DNA from 3 places in the Neobacillus sp. B4I6 genome. Region 3 is predicted to be linked to each of the others. Evidence: a T-box and tRNA genes for the amino acid it is inferred to sense, from the RefSeq annotation. Region 3 holds a T-box; the other regions hold tRNA genes.
The links. The T-box of region 3 lies ahead of QF028_RS03665 (valine--tRNA ligase). A T-box ahead of a tRNA ligase gene usually reads a tRNA of that ligase, here a tRNA-Val.
Positions count from the first base shown of each region.

Region 1 (6,047 bases), 4.6 Mb from region 3:
AATCGCGGATCAGCATGCCGCGGTGAATACGTTCCCGGGCCTTGTACACACCGCCCGTCACACCACGAGAGTTTGTAACACCCGAAGTCGGTGGGGTAACCGCAAGGAGCCAGCCGCCTAAGGTGGGACAGATGATTGGGGTGAAGTCGTAACAAGGTAGCCGTATCGGAAGGTGCGGCTGGATCACCTCCTTTCTAAGGATAAAGCTGGACCTGTGAGCCAGACAAAACAGTTTGTGACACGATCCTTGTTTGTTTAGTTTTGAGAGTACAATTCTCTCAAAGCTTTTTTTAATCGTTCTTTGAAAACTAGATAATCATAATGAAGAAGTCAATGTAAGAACCGAGTCAATGCCATTTTAGTTTTCTCTCTTATGTAAGTAAGAGAATAACCTTTTAGGTTAAGTTAGAAAGGGCGCACGGTGAATGCCTTGGCACTAGGAGCCGATGAAGGACGGGACTAACACCGATATGCTTCGGGGAGCTGTAAGTAAGCTTTGATCCGGAGATTTCCGAATGGGGGAACCCACTGTTCGTAATGGAACAGTATCTTTACCTGAATACATAGGGTATTGAAGGCATACCCGGGGAACTGAAACATCTAAGTACCCGGAGGAAGAGAAAGCAAACGCGATTCCCTGAGTAGCGGCGAGCGAAACGGGACATAGCCCAAACCAAGAGGCTTGCCTCTTGGGGTTGTAGGACACTCAACATGGAGTTACAAAGGAACGGGGTAGATGAAGCGATCTGGAAAGGTCCGTCATAGAAGGTAAAAACCCTGTAGTTGAAACTTCGTTCCCTCCTGAGTGGATCCTGAGTACGGCCGGACACGAGAAATCCGGTCGGAAGCAGGGAGGACCATCTCCCAAGGCTAAATACTCCCTAGTGACCGATAGTGAACCAGTACCGTGAGGGAAAGGTGAAAAGCACCCCGGAAGGGGAGTGAAATAGTTCCTGAAACCGTGTGCCTACAAGTAGTTAGAGCCCGTTAATGGGTGATAGCGTGCCTTTTGTAGAATGAACCGGCGAGTTACGATCCCATGCAAGGTTAAGTTGAAGAGACGGAGCCGCAGCGAAAGCGAGTCTGAATAGGGCGTATGAGTATGTGGTCGTAGACCCGAAACCAGGTGATCTACCCATGTCCAGGGTGAAGTCCAGGTAACACTGGATGGAGGCCCGAACCCACGCACGTTGAAAAGTGCGGGGATGAGGTGTGGGTAGCGGAGAAATTCCAATCGAACTTGGAGATAGCTGGTTCTCTCCGAAATAGCTTTAGGGCTAGCCTCACGTAGTAAGAGTCTTGGAGGTAGAGCACTGTTTGGACTAGGGGCCCTCATCGGGTTACCGAATTCAGACAAACTCCGAATGCCAAAGACTTATCCGTGGGAGTCAGACTGCGAGTGATAAGATCCGTAGTCAAAAGGGAAACAGCCCAGACCACCAGCTAAGGTCCCAAAGTATACGTTAAGTGGAAAAGGATGTGGAGTTGTTTAGACAACCAGGATGTTGGCTTAGAAGCAGCCACCATTTAAAGAGTGCGTAATAGCTCACTGGTCGAATGACTCTGCGCCGAAAATGTACCGGGGCTAAACGTATCACCGAAGCTGTGGATTGACATCTTAGATGTCAGTGGTAGGAGAGCGTTCTAAGGGCGTTGAAGCTAGACCGTAAGGACTGGTGGAGCGCTTAGAAGTGAGAATGCCGGTATGAGTAGCGAAAGATGAGTGAGAATCTCATCCACCGAATGCCTAAGGTTTCCTGAGGAAGGCTCGTCCGCTCAGGGTTAGTCGGGACCTAAGCCGAGGCCGAAAGGCGTAGGCGATGGACAACAGGTTGATATTCCTGTACCACCTCTTTATCGTTTGAGCAATGGGGGGACGCAGGAGGATAGGGTAAGCGCGCTGTTGGATATGCGCGTCTAAGCAGTTAGGCTGAGAAGTAGGCAAATCCGCTTCTCGCGAAGGCTGAGCTGTGATAGCGAGGGAAATTTAGTACCGAAGTTCCTGATTCCACACTGCCAAGAAAAGCCTCTAGCGAGATAAAAGGTGCCCGTACCGCAAACCGACACAGGTAGGCGAGGAGAGAATCCTAAGGTGAGCGAGAGAACTCTCGTTAAGGAACTCGGCAAAATGACCCCGTAACTTCGGGAGAAGGGGTGCTTTTTGAGGTGAATAGCCTCGAAGAGCCGCAGTGAATAGGCCCAGGCGACTGTTTAGCAAAAACACAGGTCTCTGCGAAGCCGCAAGGCGAAGTATAGGGGCTGACGCCTGCCCGGTGCTGGAAGGTTAAGAGGAGGGGTTAGCGCAAGCAAAGCTCTGAATCGAAGCCCCAGTAAACGGCGGCCGTAACTATAACGGTCCTAAGGTAGCGAAATTCCTTGTCGGGTAAGTTCCGACCCGCACGAAAGGCGTAACGATCTGGGCACTGTCTCAACGAGAGACTCGGTGAAATTATAGTACCTGTGAAGATGCAGGTTACCCGCGACAGGACGGAAAGACCCCGTGGAGCTTTACTGTAGCCTGATATTGAATTTTGGTACAGCTTGTACAGGATAGGTAGGAGCCTGAGAAGCCGGAGCGCTAGCTTCGGTGGAGGCGTCGGTGGGATACTACCCTGGCTGTATTGAAATTCTAACCCGCACCCCTGATCGGGGTGGGAGACAGTGTCAGGTGGGCAGTTTGACTGGGGCGGTCGCCTCCTAAAGAGTAACGGAGGCGCCCAAAGGTTCCCTCAGAATGGTTGGAAATCATTCGCAGAGTGTAAAGGCACAAGGGAGCTTGACTGCGAGACCTACAAGTCGAGCAGGGACGAAAGTCGGGCTTAGTGATCCGGTGGTTCCGCATGGAAGGGCCATCGCTCAACGGATAAAAGCTACCCCGGGGATAACAGGCTTATCTCCCCCAAGAGTCCACATCGACGGGGAGGTTTGGCACCTCGATGTCGGCTCATCGCATCCTGGGGCTGTAGTCGGTCCCAAGGGTTGGGCTGTTCGCCCATTAAAGCGGTACGCGAGCTGGGTTCAGAACGTCGTGAGACAGTTCGGTCCCTATCCGTCGTGGGCGCAGGAAATTTGAGAGGAGCTGTCCTTAGTACGAGAGGACCGGGATGGACGCACCGCTGGTGTACCAGTTGTTCTGCCAAGGGCATCGCTGGGTAGCTATGTGCGGACGGGATAAGTGCTGAAAGCATCTAAGCATGAAGCCCCCCTCAAGATGAGATTTCCCATAGCGCAAGCTAGTAAGAACCCTGAAAGATGATCAGGTTGATAGGTCAGAGGTGGAAGCGTGGTAACATGTGGAGCTAACTGATACTAATCGTTCGAGGACTTAACCAATTTATAAGGTATACACTCGATTTTACAACTTCTTCTGCATTATCTAGTTTTGAGGGAATGAAAAAAATTAATTTTCCTCTTGAAAAATTTCAAAAAGATATTATAATAAATAATGTCTTGAAAATAGTCTGGCAGTAATGGCGAGAAGGTCACACCCGTTCCCATACCGAACACGGAAGTTAAGCTTCTCAGCGCCGATGGTAGTTGGGACACGCGTCCCTGTGAGAGTAGGACGCTGCCAGGCTGAAATATTATTGTTCCGCAGTAGCTCAGTGGTAGAGCTATCGGCTGTTAACCGATCGGTCGTAGGTTCGAGTCCTACCTGCGGAGCCATTTTTATGTAAACTTATATATAGCTATGCTTCCATAGCTCAGTAGGTAGAGCACTTCCATGGTAAGGAAGAGGTCAGCGGTTCGAGCCCGCTTGGAAGCTTTCCTATTTTTTAATAGTATGGCCCCTTGGTCAAGCGGTTAAGACACCTCCCTTTCACGGAGGTAACACGGGTTCGAGTCCCGTAGGGGTCACCAAAGTTTTTTATGCACTAGCGTAAAATAACTTTCATTGCTGTGGAGGATTAGCTCAGCTGGGAGAGCATCTGCCTTACAAGCAGAGGGTCGGCGGTTCGAGCCCGTCATCCTCCACCATAATAAATTATGTTAACTACATGCCGGGGTAGCTCAATTGGTAGAGCAACTGACTTGTAATCAGTAGGTTGGGGGTTCAAGTCCTCTCGCCGGCACTGCTTTTTTAAATTTTAATATGGAGGGGTAGCGAAGTGGCTAAACGCGGCGGACTGTAAATCCGCTCCCTCCGGGTTCGGCGGTTCGAATCCGTCCCCCTCCACCATTAATATTTTTAAAAAAGTTGGACATACTAGATAATATTACATCTCTATTGGGCTATAGCCAAGCGGTAAGGCATCGCACTTTGACTGCGACATGCGTTGGTTCAAATCCAGCTAGCCCAGCCAGAGAGCCATTAGCTCAGTTGGTAGAGCATCTGACTTTTAATCAGAGGGTCGAAGGTTCGAGTCCTTCATGGCTCATATAGTAACAGCAAGGAACTTTGGAGAAATCTCCAAGGTTCTTTTTTATGAAAAAGAAACAAAGTGTCGTCAGTGGGAGATTGGCGGCAAAAATTTATGAAATAAGCATCAAAGTGTCGCCAATAAGGGCTATTGGCACCAAAAATTTATGAAAAAAGCAATAAAGTGTCGTCAATAAGGGCTATTGGCGGCAAAAATTCATGAAAAAGGCATTAAAGTATCGCCAATAAGGGCTATTGGCGACAAAAATTCATGAAATAACAATCAAACTATCGCCAATCATATCTGCGAAGTTTGAATTCGTTAGTCAAAATGGAACCGACGTTCATTTTGACTTATTTTACATCCCTGCCTTAAACCAACCAATGGTCTAAGGTTTTTTATCGTATATATATACATAATTTTGTCGAGTTGAGTCATCGGTATGAAAGCGGTTAAAATAGATACATAAAAGGGTAGGAGGAATTAATATGAGTAAGCTTTCAATTATTGGAATGCCGATGGATTTAGGTCAAATGCGACGAGGGGTAGATATGGGGCCAAGTGCCATCCGTTATGCTGGGATGGTTGAACGACTTAAGCCACTATTTGATGAAATACATGATCTAGGTGATATTCCAATTGGCAGACCTGAAGTTGTGGTGGATAAAGAATCTAATTTGCGGAATCTTGATTTAGTTGCTGAGAAAAGTGCTTTGTTAGCTGAAAAAGTAGATGCTGCTGTCGAGTCAGGTGCGTTTCCGCTTGTCCTTGGCGGGGATCATAGTATTGCTATTGGTACTTTAGCAGGTGTCTCTAAACATTATAAAAATCTTGGTGTCATTTGGTATGACGCACATGGCGATCTAAATACGGCTGAGACAAGCCCTTCTGGTAATATCCATGGAATGCCACTAGCCGTAAGTATCGGGTTAGGGCACAGCTTGTTAACCGAGATAGGTGGATATGGTCCTAAAGTTAAACCTGAAAATGTAGTCATTATTGGTGCAAGAGCGTTGGATGATGGAGAAAAAGATTTAATAAAGGAAATAGGAATCAAAGTTTACACAATGCATGAAATTGACCGGATGGGGATGGCCAAAGTAATGGAAGAAACCATCGCTTACCTGAAAGAAAAGACAGATGGTGTCCACCTTTCACTTGATTTAGATGGCCTAGACCCAAATGATGCTCCAGGCGTTGGAACACCAGTTATGGGTGGAATCAGCTACCGGGAAAGTCATCTTGCTATGGAGATGTTAGAAGAAGCAAAAATCATTACATCAGCAGAATTTGTAGAAGTAAATCCCATTTTAGATGAAAAAAATAAAACTGCTAAAGTGGCAGTTGAATTGATGGGATCATTATTCGGAGAAAAATTATTATAATAAATAAATAAATAAGTAAAGCTGCATTTCGTAAGAAAACGGGCCAACCTGTTCTTCTAGCGTGATGCAGCTTTTTTCTATTTTCTTCTTGTCAAAGAATTAAAACCGTGTCAATTTATCTCCTTCATAAAATCTTTAAACTAATTAGTAAGCCCTTTTAGTATATTTTTGTTAATATTAAAGGTATTGAGAAGTTTTTTCGTGTAAAACGAAACTTTTTTGCTAACGATTCGTATTATCGGATAGCAGCAATGGAGCTGAGGTAACGTAATGGATGCAATTGTAAAAAAGAGAATAAAAC
Region 1 covers NZ_JBNPWB010000002.1:5,020,317-5,026,363, reverse strand. Annotated here, with positions in the region: rRNA gene QF028_RS26980 (16S ribosomal RNA) at 1-194, shown strand, start outside; rRNA gene QF028_RS26975 (23S ribosomal RNA) at 399-3,333, shown strand; rRNA gene rrf (5S ribosomal RNA) at 3,461-3,577, shown strand; tRNA gene QF028_RS26965 (tRNA-Asn) at 3,592-3,666, shown strand; tRNA gene QF028_RS26960 (tRNA-Thr) at 3,694-3,766, shown strand; tRNA gene QF028_RS26955 (tRNA-Glu) at 3,787-3,861, shown strand; tRNA gene QF028_RS26950 (tRNA-Val) at 3,903-3,978, shown strand; tRNA gene QF028_RS26945 (tRNA-Thr) at 4,001-4,073, shown strand; tRNA gene QF028_RS26940 (tRNA-Tyr) at 4,096-4,180, shown strand; tRNA gene QF028_RS26935 (tRNA-Gln) at 4,230-4,304, shown strand; tRNA gene QF028_RS26930 (tRNA-Lys) at 4,307-4,379, shown strand; gene rocF (arginase) at 4,850-5,746, shown strand; gene sigW (RNA polymerase sigma factor SigW) at 6,017-6,047, shown strand, end outside.
Region 1: it encodes a tRNA-Val, which carries the amino acid that the T-box ahead of QF028_RS03665 (valine--tRNA ligase) is inferred to sense. The anticodon was not compared.

Region 2 (6,047 bases), 4.7 Mb from region 3:
ACTCGCCGGTTCATTCTACAAAAGGCACGCTATCACCCATTAACGGGCTCTAACTACTTGTAGGCACACGGTTTCAGGAACTATTTCACTCCCCTTCCGGGGTGCTTTTCACCTTTCCCTCACGGTACTGGTTCACTATCGGTCACTAGGGAGTATTTAGCCTTGGGAGATGGTCCTCCCTGCTTCCGACCGGATTTCTCGTGTCCGGCCGTACTCAGGATCCACTCAGGAGGGAACGAAGTTTCGACTACAGGGTTTTTACCTTCTATGACGGACCTTTCCAGATCGCTTCATCTACCCCGTTCCTTTGTAACTCCATGTTGAGTGTCCTACAACCCCAAGAGGCAAGCCTCTTGGTTTGGGCTATGTCCCGTTTCGCTCGCCGCTACTCAGGGAATCGCGTTTGCTTTCTCTTCCTCCGGGTACTTAGATGTTTCAGTTCCCCGGGTATGCCTTCATTACCCTATGTATTCAGGTAAAGATACTGTTCCATTACGAACAGTGGGTTCCCCCATTCGGAAATCTCCGGATCAAAGCTTACTTACAGCTCCCCGAAGCATATCGGTGTTAGTCCCGTCCTTCATCGGCTCCTAGTGCCAAGGCATTCACCGTGCGCCCTTTCTAACTTAACCTAAAAGGTTATTCTCTTACTTACATAAGAGAGAAAACTAAAATGGCATTGATCGGTTCTTACATTGACTTCTTCATTACGATTATCTAGTTTTCAAAGAACGATTAAAAAAAGCTTTGAGAGAATTGTACTCTCAAAACTAAACAAACAAAGATCGTGTCACAAACTGTTTTGTCTGGCTCACAGGTCCAGCTTTATCCTTAGAAAGGAGGTGATCCAGCCGCACCTTCCGATACGGCTACCTTGTTACGACTTCACCCCAATCATCTGTCCCACCTTAGGCGGCTGGCTCCTTGCGGTTACCCCACCGACTTCGGGTGTTACAAACTCTCGTGGTGTGACGGGCGGTGTGTACAAGGCCCGGGAACGTATTCACCGCGGCATGCTGATCCGCGATTACTAGCGATTCCGGCTTCATGCAGGCGAGTTGCAGCCTGCAATCCGAACTGAGAATGGTTTTATGGGATTGGCTAAACCTCGCGGTCTTGCAGCCCTTTGTACCATCCATTGTAGCACGTGTGTAGCCCAGGTCATAAGGGGCATGATGATTTGACGTCATCCCCACCTTCCTCCGGTTTGTCACCGGCAGTCACCTTAGAGTGCCCAACTGAATGCTGGCAACTAAGATCAAGGGTTGCGCTCGTTGCGGGACTTAACCCAACATCTCACGACACGAGCTGACGACAACCATGCACCACCTGTCACTCTGTCCCCCGAAGGGGAAATTCCTATCTCTAGGAGTGTCAGAGGATGTCAAGACCTGGTAAGGTTCTTCGCGTTGCTTCGAATTAAACCACATGCTCCACCGCTTGTGCGGGCCCCCGTCAATTCCTTTGAGTTTCAGCCTTGCGGCCGTACTCCCCAGGCGGAGTGCTTAATGCGTTAGCTGCAGCACTAAGGGGCGGAAACCCCCTAACACTTAGCACTCATCGTTTACGGCGTGGACTACCAGGGTATCTAATCCTGTTTGCTCCCCACGCTTTCGCGCCTCAGCGTCAGTTACAGACCAGAAAGCCGCCTTCGCCACTGGTGTTCCTCCACATCTCTACGCATTTCACCGCTACACGTGGAATTCCGCTTTCCTCTTCTGCACTCAAGTCCCCCAGTTTCCAATGACCCTCCACGGTTGAGCCGTGGGCTTTCACATCAGACTTAAAGGACCGCCTGCGCGCGCTTTACGCCCAATAATTCCGGACAACGCTTGCCACCTACGTATTACCGCGGCTGCTGGCACGTAGTTAGCCGTGGCTTTCTGGTTAGGTACCGTCAAGGTACCGGCAGTTACTCCGGTACTTGTTCTTCCCTAACAACAGAGCTTTACGACCCGAAGGCCTTCATCGCTCACGCGGCGTTGCTCCATCAGACTTTCGTCCATTGTGGAAGATTCCCTACTGCTGCCTCCCGTAGGAGTCTGGGCCGTGTCTCAGTCCCAGTGTGGCCGATCACCCTCTCAGGTCGGCTACGCATCGTCGCCTTGGTGAGCCATTACCTCACCAACTAGCTAATGCGCCGCGGGCCCATCTGTAAGTGTCAGCCGAAACCGACTTTCAGCTTTTCCTCATGAGAGGAAAAGGATTATCCGGTATTAGCACCGGTTTCCCGGTGTTATCCCAGTCTTACAGGCAGGTTGCCCACGTGTTACTCACCCGTCCGCCGCTAATCAACAGGAGCAAGCTCCTATTGATTCGCTCGACTTGCATGTATTAGGCACGCCGCCAGCGTTCGTCCTGAGCCAGGATCAAACTCTCCAAGAAAGTTGATTAGCTCATTTTGTTACGTTGGCTTAGCTTCACTTTCTTACGAAAGATTCGCTAATAATTTTTTGTTTGTTTACACGTCTTGTTTGTTTAGTTTTCAAAGAACAATTTCATGTCGTTTGTGCGACTTTATTATATTAACAGAGTGTTAATGCTATGTCAATAAAATAATTAAAATTTTTGGTGGAGCCTAGCGGGATCGAACCGCTGACCTCCTGCGTGCAAAGCAGGCGCTCTCCCAGCTGAGCTAAGGCCCCATATAGTTATAAGTGAAGAATGGTCGGGAAGACAGGATTCGAACCTGCGACCCCTTGGTCCCAAACCAAGTGCTCTACCAAGCTGAGCTACTTCCCGTTAAGTGCGCCCTGAGAGATTCGAACTCCCGACCTTTTGATTCGTAGTCAAACACTCTATCCAGCTGAGCTAAGGGCGCATATGAATTTAATTAACTTAAATGGTGCCGAGGACCGGAATCGAACCGGTACGGTAGTCACCTACCGCAGGATTTTAAGTCCTGTGCGTCTGCCAGTTCCGCCACCCCGGCTTAAAAAATTGGAGCGGAAGACGGGATTCGAACCCGCGACCCCCACCTTGGCAAGGTGATGTTCTACCACTGAACTACTTCCGCATATGAAAATTAAATGGTGCGGGTGAAGGGAGTCGAACCCCCACGCCTTGCGGCGCCAGATCCTAAGTCTGGTGCGTCTGCCAATTCCGCCACACCCGCATATTCATTTAAAATGGTGAGCCATGAAGGACTCGAACCTTCGACCCTCTGATTAAAAGTCAGATGCTCTACCAACTGAGCTAATGGCTCATCGTAAGATGATTTCCTAATCTTTTATTAGCGTAAGTCAGATGCTCAAAAGAACTTACGTTCTTTTGAGCAGATTGCCCGCAGAAGCTCCTTCAATGAAGTACGCAATCTGCTCTACCAACTGAGCTAATGGCTCATCATAAGATGAAAGAAAAATGGTGCCGGCGAGAGGACTTGAACCCCCAACCTACTGATTACAAGTCAGTTGCTCTACCAATTGAGCTACCCCGGCGTAAAGTATGGAAATATATTAAGTTTGAACACGCTGGTATTGTTACCGTCATCCTGACCTCAGAAAGCTTATGCAAGCAGCAGCTCGGTCAGTATGCTGAAGTTCATTCAGGAAGCTTATTCGGTCGTGCTCTACCAATTGAGCTACCCCGGCATAATGTAAAAAAGGTAAATATGGTGGAGGATGACGGGCTCGAACCGCCGACCCTCTGCTTGTAAGGCAGATGCTCTCCCAGCTGAGCTAATCCTCCATATATACCGCCTGGCAACGTCCTACTCTCACAGGGACGCGTGTCCCAACTACCATCGGCGCTGAGAAGCTTAACTTCCGTGTTCGGTATGGGAACGGGTGTGACCTTCTCGCCATTGCTGCCAGACTATTTAATTGAGGAATCATTCCCTCAAAACTAGATAATGCAGAAGAAGTTGTAAAATGAGTATGCCTTATAAATTGGTTAAGTCCTCGAACGATTAGTATCAGTCAGCTCCACATGTTACCACGCTTCCACCTCTGACCTATCAACCTGATCATCTTTCAGGGTTCTTACTAGCTTGCGCTATGGGAAATCTCATCTTGAGGGGGGCTTCATGCTTAGATGCTTTCAGCACTTATCCCGTCCGCACATAGCTACCCAGCGATGCCCTTGGCAGAACAACTGGTACACCAGCGGTGCGTCCATCCCGGTCCTCTCGTACTAAGGACAGCTCCTCTCAAATTTCCTGCGCCCACGACGGATAGGGACCGAACTGTCTCACGACGTTCTGAACCCAGCTCGCGTACCGCTTTAATGGGCGAACAGCCCAACCCTTGGGACCGACTACAGCCCCAGGATGCGATGAGCCGACATCGAGGTGCCAAACCTCCCCGTCGATGTGGACTCTTGGGGGAGATAAGCCTGTTATCCCCGGGGTAGCTTTTATCCGTTGAGCGATGGCCCTTCCATGCGGAACCACCGGATCACTAAGCCCGACTTTCGTCCCTGCTCGACTTGTAGGTCTCGCAGTCAAGCTCCCTTGTGCCTTTACACTCTGCGAATGATTTCCAACCATTCTGAGGGAACCTTTGGGCGCCTCCGTTACTCTTTAGGAGGCGACCGCCCCAGTCAAACTGCCCACCTGACACTGTCTCCCACCCCGATCAGGGGTGCGGGTTAGAATTTCAATACAGCCAGGGTAGTATCCCACCGACGCCTCCACCGAAGCTAGCGCTCCGGCTTCTCAGGCTCCTACCTATCCTGTACAAGCTGTACCAAAATTCAATATCAGGCTACAGTAAAGCTCCACGGGGTCTTTCCGTCCTGTCGCGGGTAACCTGCATCTTCACAGGTACTATAATTTCACCGAGTCTCTCGTTGAGACAGTGCCCAGATCGTTACGCCTTTCGTGCGGGTCGGAACTTACCCGACAAGGAATTTCGCTACCTTAGGACCGTTATAGTTACGGCCGCCGTTTACTGGGGCTTCGATTCAGAGCTTCGCTTGCGCTAACCCCTCCTCTTAACCTTCCAGCACCGGGCAGGCGTCAGCCCCTATACTTCGCCTTGCGGCTTCGCAGAGACCTGTGTTTTTGCTAAACAGTCGCCTGGGCCTATTCACTGCGGCTCTTCGAGGCTATTCACCTCAAAAAGCACCCCTTCTCCCGAAGTTACGGGGTCATTTTGCCGAGTTCCTTAACGAGAGTTCTCTCGCTCACCTTAGGATTCTCTCCTCGCCTACCTGTGTCGGTTTGCGGTACGGGCACCTTTTATCTCGCTAGAGGCTTTTCTTGGCAGTGTGGAATCAGGAACTTCGGTACTAAATTTCCCTCGCTATCACAGCTCAGCCTTCGCGAGAAGCGGATTTGCCTACTTCTCAGCCTAACTGCTTAGACGCGCATATCCAACAGCGCGCTTACCCTATCCTCCTGCGTCCCCCCATTGCTCAAACGATAAAGAGGTGGTACAGGAATATCAACCTGTTGTCCATCGCCTACGCCTTTCGGCCTCGGCTTAGGTCCCGACTAACCCTGAGCGGACGAGCCTTCCTCAGGAAACCTTAGGCATTCGGTGGATGAGATTCTCACTCATCTTTCGCTACTCATACCGGCATTCTCACTTCTAAGCGCTCCACCAGTCCTTACGGTCTAGCTTCAACGCCCTTAGAACGCTCTCCTACCACTGACATCTAAGATGTCAATCCACAGCTTCGGTGATACGTTTAGCCCCGGTACATTTTCGGCGCAGAGTCATTCGACCAGTGAGCTATTACGCACTCTTTAAATGGTGGCTGCTTCTAAGCCAACATCCTGGTTGTCTAAACAACTCCACATCCTTTTCCACTTAACGTATACTTTGGGACCTTAGCTGGTGGTCTGGGCTGTTTCCCTTTTGACTACGGATCTTATCACTCGCAGTCTGACTCCCACGGATAAGTCTTTGGCATTCGGAGTTTGTCTGAATTCGGTAACCCGATGAGGGCCCCTAGTCCAAACAGTGCTCTACCTCCAAGACTCTTACTACGTGAGGCTAGCCCTAAAGCTATTTCGGAGAGAACCAGCTATCTCCAAGTTCGATTGGAATTTCTCCGCTACCCACACCTCATCCCCGCACTTTTCAACGTGCGTGGGTTCGGGC
Region 2 covers NZ_JBNPWB010000002.1:5,111,806-5,117,852, forward strand. Annotated here, with positions in the region: rRNA gene QF028_RS27470 (23S ribosomal RNA) at 1-632, opposite strand, end outside; rRNA gene QF028_RS27475 (16S ribosomal RNA) at 836-2,385, opposite strand; tRNA gene QF028_RS27480 (tRNA-Ala) at 2,570-2,645, opposite strand; tRNA gene QF028_RS27485 (tRNA-Pro) at 2,666-2,742, opposite strand; tRNA gene QF028_RS27490 (tRNA-Arg) at 2,748-2,821, opposite strand; tRNA gene QF028_RS27495 (tRNA-Leu) at 2,844-2,932, opposite strand; tRNA gene QF028_RS27500 (tRNA-Gly) at 2,942-3,016, opposite strand; tRNA gene QF028_RS27505 (tRNA-Leu) at 3,031-3,115, opposite strand; tRNA gene QF028_RS27510 (tRNA-Lys) at 3,130-3,205, opposite strand; tRNA gene QF028_RS27515 (tRNA-Thr) at 3,362-3,437, opposite strand; tRNA gene QF028_RS27520 (tRNA-Val) at 3,612-3,687, opposite strand; rRNA gene rrf (5S ribosomal RNA) at 3,697-3,813, opposite strand; rRNA gene QF028_RS27530 (23S ribosomal RNA) at 3,888-6,047, opposite strand, start outside.
Region 2: it encodes a tRNA-Val, which carries the amino acid that the T-box ahead of QF028_RS03665 (valine--tRNA ligase) is inferred to sense. The anticodon was not compared.

Region 3 (6,047 bases):
ATTCCCTGTCGATATCACGATCCCCAATAATCGAATCCAAAGTATCTATGATATCGATGTCCTCGTCGAATCCTTTGATTATTCGATTCCTGAGCGCAGCTGCCTCAAGCTAGCAGCTGAACTGACCATTAGCGGCTTATACGGAATTGAGCAACAACAGAAGCAACAACAACAACCGCAGGAAGAAGTAGTTGAACTTGAGCTTATCCCTCGCTCTGAAATTGAGTTCTTTGAGGAAGATGACGAGGAAATTGAAGACGAACTTGAATCAGTTCATAGCAGTTACCAAGATAACTTCTTGTTTGAAGCTGAGGCAAGAAAACCACAAGAAAAAGACGAGAGTGTGGAAATTTTACCGAAGTTTCCGACCTTCAATTATCAACCACAGGAAGACGTTGAGGAAGAAGCTAACCAACCATCCTTGGATTTCGTAGAGGCAAGGAGTGAAGCCAGCAAACCATCCTTGGATTTCGTAGAAGCAAGGAGTGAAGCCAGCAAACCATCCTTGGATTTCGTAGAGGCAAGGAGTGAAGCCAGCAAACCAGCCTGGGAATTCGAAGAAACAAGAAGTGAAGCCAGCAAACCTACATGGAATTTCCAAGAAGCAAGAAGTGAAGCTAGCCAGCCAGCTGAGAGCATCCAGCCAGAAGTGGTTGAAGTAGAGCCAGCGCCACCTCCAACTGTCCAGTTTGAGGAAGAAGTGAATCCAGCAGAGGAAAGCTCTTCCGCACATGAAGAAGCACCACCAAAGAATATTAAAAAGAAAAAAGCACCAAAAAAGAAAAGCATGACATTAACAGAATTTTTTGCTAGGAAGGATGAAAGTTCTGCCCAGGCGAAAGTAAAAGTTTGTATCGTCCAAAAGGGTGATACCGTTAACAGCGTGGCAGATCGATACGATGTTTCGGTACAAAACCTCATGCGCATCAACAATCTTGAACTCAGCCAAGATATATTTGAAGGTCAAGTATTATATATTCCCGGCAGCCTTACAAAAAAATAATTATTAAAAGATGAGCGGGTTACTTTGACCTGCTCACCTTCTTTTCATACACAGTCAAAGTGCTCCAGTCCATACGCCGCTAAACGGGCGCTTACGCTTTTATATTTGAAAGTGAGTTGAGTACTCATGAGTAACCCGAATCAACTAAACACATTTGCTACCATCTTAAGAAATTACCTTGTTGAGCCTCATTTTGTAGAGGATTTTGGCAGCGTTCAGAAGATTTATTCAAATAAAGGGACGTTTGCCTTAAAAAAAATCGACCCTGCGACCGGGACCGACTTCATTCGCCATGTTCATCTCCTCTACCAAAAAGGGTATAATCGCATCGTTCCCATCTACCCTACGATGGACGGCAGGTATGCGGTCTTACACGAGAACAATCTTTATTACTTAATGCCATGGATGTCGAATGAACACAAGGAAGACCGGCAGCAAAAAGATCATCAGCTTTTTCGTGAGCTCGCTCGTCTTCATACCCTTTCCGCCAAAGAAATTACCTTGAACAAAGAAGAGCGGACTGAGCACTATGAAAAGACGATTCAACAGCATGAAAAACAACAGGCATTTCTCGATGGCTTCATCGACGAATGTGAAAAAAAGACCTATATGTCGCCGTTTGAATTGTTATATTGCCTTTATTACAATGAAATCAGCCAGGCGCTCCGATTTTCGAAAACGAAATTTGAAGAATGGTATGAAAAAACGAAAGACGATGAAAAGGCCCGTATGGTTATTACGCACGGAAAATTGTCACCCGAGCATTTCTTGTATGATGATAAAGGGTACGGTTATTTTATTAATTTTGAGAATGCTCACTACGGCTCACCGATTCACGATCTCCTTCCCTATTTATCACGTGCCTTAAATACCAACCCGAAGCGCAGCGACACAGCCATTGACTGGGTATACCATTACTTTAAATACTTTCCATTTAAAGCAGATGAAAAGCTATTATTCTACAGCTATTTAGCGCTTCCGATTCCAATCATTCAAGTGGCAGAAAGCTACTATCGAAAGTCGCGTCCAAAGAATGAATTAAAATATGTCCGTCAGCTGCAGCACCGCTACTGGCATTTGAAAAATTCCGAATATGTCGTCATGAGAATGACCGAAATGGATGCGCAGGCAGCCGCCGCCGCAGCAGCAAAAGAAGGAGCCCAGCCGCAGTAATCATCTGCAAAATGGGCTCCTTAAACGATTTCAAAATATAGTGACACGGCTATGGCAACAAAAACTGTTAATAATAAGATATCAAAAAACGTTGGAATGATGAGTGTTCGAATAAATTGGAAGATCACAAACGGAATAATTAACTGTGCGCAAACTCTCCGACAGGTTCTAAACCAGGGTTGGTATTTAAATTTATTGAAATTTCTTTTCATCGACAACCCCCCTTTACAAATCTGGCATATATTTTTCTTTATGTATATTCCACAAGTGCGGAGAACTCTCCAAAAAAACGGCATATAGTATAAAAAATAAAAAAAGTGGTTATCATTATTGACGTCAAACCCTTTTTTTCGGTAGTATAACTATATAATTTAATTATATAAGCAATGACAGGGAAGAGTACGATACAAACCTGCTTCAAGAGAGGGAAATCACTAGCTGGAAGTTTTCCTAAGCAGAAAGTCGGAAGGTCGCCCACGAGCTTCTTCTGCGAACGGATTTTTAAAATCCTATTAGTTGAAGACGGACTAAATCCGTTATCTACATAAGTGCCAATCCGTTTTTTGGATTGGAAAAAAGGTGGTACCGCGAAGCAAACTCCATTCGTCCTTTTATGACGAATGGGGTTTTTTATGTGGAAAAGGAATCAAAGGAGGAATTTTACAATGGAAACAAAGGAACTAACAATGCCTACCAAATACGATCCGCAAACGATTGAAAAAGGCCGTTATGAATGGTGGTTAAAGGGTAAATTTTTCGAAGCACAAAACGATGAGGCCAAAGAGCCGTACACAGTTGTTATCCCGCCGCCAAACGTTACCGGGAAACTTCATTTAGGTCATGCTTGGGATACAACGCTTCAAGATATCGTGACCCGGATGAAGCGGATGCAAGGGTATGACGTTCTTTGGTTGCCAGGGATGGACCATGCTGGGATTGCTACCCAAGCTAAAGTAGAAGAAAAACTTCGCAATGAAGGAAAAAGCCGCTACGATCTAGGAAGAGAGAAGTTCGTTGAGGAAACATGGAAGTGGAAGGAAGAATATGCTTCCCATATCCGTCAGCAGTGGTCGAAACTGGGCTTAGGCTTAGATTACAGCCGCGAGCGTTTCACGCTGGATGCAGGCTTATCTGATGCCGTTAAAGAGGTGTTTGTTACCCTTTATAAAAAAGGTCTCATTTACCGCGGTGAATATATTATTAACTGGGATCCGTCCACTAAAACAGCTCTATCCGACATTGAAGTCATTTATAAAGATGTTCAAGGTGCTTTTTATCATATGAGTTATCCGCTTGCCGATGGTTCTGGCCAAATTGAAGTGGCTACGACCCGTCCTGAGACGATGCTGGGTGATACCGCGGTTGCCGTTCATCCAGAAGACGACCGCTACAAGCACCTGATTGGCAAAACTGTTATCCTCCCAATTGTTGGCCGTGAAATTCCAATCGTTGGTGATGACTATGTGGATATGGAATTCGGATCTGGTGCGGTTAAAATTACGCCAGCCCATGACCCGAACGATTTTGAAGTAGGTAATCGTCATAATCTAGAGCGAGTTCTCGTAATGAACGAAGACGGTTCGATGAATGATAGAGCTGGCAAGTATAAAGGACTCGACCGTTTTGAATGCCGTAAGCAAATCGTTAAGGACTTGCAGGAACAAGGTGTTCTTTTCAAAATTGAAGAGCATCCGCATTCCGTAGGGCATTCGGAACGAAGCGGTGCTGTTGTTGAACCGTATCTTTCCACCCAGTGGTTTGTTAAAATGCAGCCGCTCGCGGATGAAGCAATTGCCCTGCAAAGCAAAGATGAAAAAGTAAACTTTGTCCCGGATCGGTTTGAAAAGACCTACTTACGTTGGATGGAGAATATCCGCGACTGGTGTATTTCGAGACAGCTTTGGTGGGGTCACCGAATTCCAGCTTGGTACCACAAGCAAACAGGTGAAGTATATGTTGGTACAGAAGCACCGGCAGACGCTGAGAACTGGGAGCAGGATAAAGACGTACTCGATACATGGTTCAGCTCCGCGCTTTGGCCTTTTTCAACCATGGGCTGGCCTGATACAGAAGCGTCTGATTTCAAGCGCTACTTCCCAACCGATGTTTTAGTAACAGGCTATGATATTATCTTCTTCTGGGTATCCAGAATGATTTTCCAAAGCATCGAGTTTACAGGGGAACGACCATTTAAAGATGTTCTCATCCACGGTCTCGTTCGTGACGAACAGGGACGCAAAATGAGTAAGTCACTTGGAAACGGCGTCGATCCAATGGATGTCATCGAAAAATACGGTGCCGATGCATTGCGTTACTTCCTGTCAACAGGAAGTTCACCAGGTCAAGATTTACGCTTCAGCTTTGAAAAAGTAGAGTCAACTTGGAACTTTGCCAATAAAATTTGGAATGCCTCCCGTTTCGCGTTAATGAATATGGACGGAATGACCTACGAAGAGATTGATTTTAGCGGGGAAAAATCGGTTGCAGACAAGTGGATTTTAACACGTTTAAATGAAACGGTTGAACATGTGACAAGACTTTCTGACCGTTATGAATTTGGTGAAGTGGGCCGTGCATTATACAACTTTATCTGGGATGACTTCTGTGATTGGTATATTGAAATGGCGAAATTGCCGCTATATGGTGAAGATGAAGCAGCGAAGAAAACAACTCGTTCGATTCTGGCGCATGTATTAGATCAAACAATGCGTTTATTGCATCCATTCATGCCATTTATCACCGAGGAAATTTGGCAGAACCTTCCTCACCAAGGTGAATCAATTACGACAGCAGCTTGGCCTGAAGTAAATCCAGCTCATTCTGATGACCAAGCAGCTCAAGAAATGAAACTGCTCGTCGAGATGATTCGCGCGGTTCGGAATATTCGTGCTGAAGTAAATACACCAATGAGTAAGAAAATCAAAATGCTTGTTAAAGCGAAGGATGAAACGGTTCTCAAAGCTATCGAGAATAACCGCGGCTATATTGAACGCTTCTGTAATCCAGAAGAACTACAAATGGGCGTTGACCTTGAAACGCCGGAAAAAGCAATGACAGCCGTGATTACTGGTTTAGAAATCATCCTGCCGCTTGAAGGCTTGATTAATATTGACGAAGAAATTGCACGTCTCGAAAAAGAATTTGAACGCTTAAATAAAGAAGTCGACAGAGTTCAGAAGAAACTAAGCAATGAAGGCTTCATGAAAAAGGCACCTGAAAGTGTTGTAGCCGAAGAGCGTGCCAAGGAAGATGATTATCGCGAAAAAAGAGCGATTGTCGAAGCACGCATTAAAGAGTTAAGAGGGTAATAATTAGTTTGGCGAGGCGAATTCTCTGAGGATTCGTCTCGCCTTATTACTAAGACATTGAAAAAACAAACAAAATCAACATGTTTGATGCAAATATGCCAGAGATTACAATTTATCAGCGGTTTTCAGGAATATATCAGCGGAAACGTCTAATATATCAGCGAAAATTGGATTTTATCAGCGAATCAAAAAATAGATTACACTTTAGAAGTAAATATTAATCAAACATTAAAATATAGATGGGGTGTCACGAATGTTTGCTACATATAAAGAAGCCCTAGAATGGATTCATGCACGGTTAAGGCTGGGAATCAAGCCAGGGTTAAAACGGATGGAATGGATGATGGACAAGCTTGGTAATCCAGAAACGAAAATGAAGACGGTTCATATTGGCGGTACAAATGGCAAAGGCTCCACCGTTACTTTTCTCCGTTCAATTCTTGAAGCAGGAGGGTATTCAGTGGGTACCTTTACCTCGCCTTATATTGAACAGTTCAATGAGCGGATCAGTGTGAATGGGAAAGCCATATCAGATGCGGAGCTGCTCCAACTAGCCAATATCA
Region 3 covers NZ_JBNPWB010000002.1:379,021-385,067, forward strand. Annotated here, with positions in the region: gene spoVID (stage VI sporulation protein D) at 1-1,003, shown strand, start outside; gene ysxE (spore coat protein YsxE) at 1,130-2,176, shown strand; gene QF028_RS03660 (hypothetical protein) at 2,197-2,388, opposite strand; T-box leader at 2,554-2,790, shown strand; gene QF028_RS03665 (valine--tRNA ligase) at 2,842-5,484, shown strand; gene QF028_RS03670 (bifunctional folylpolyglutamate synthase/dihydrofolate synthase) at 5,738-6,047, shown strand, end outside.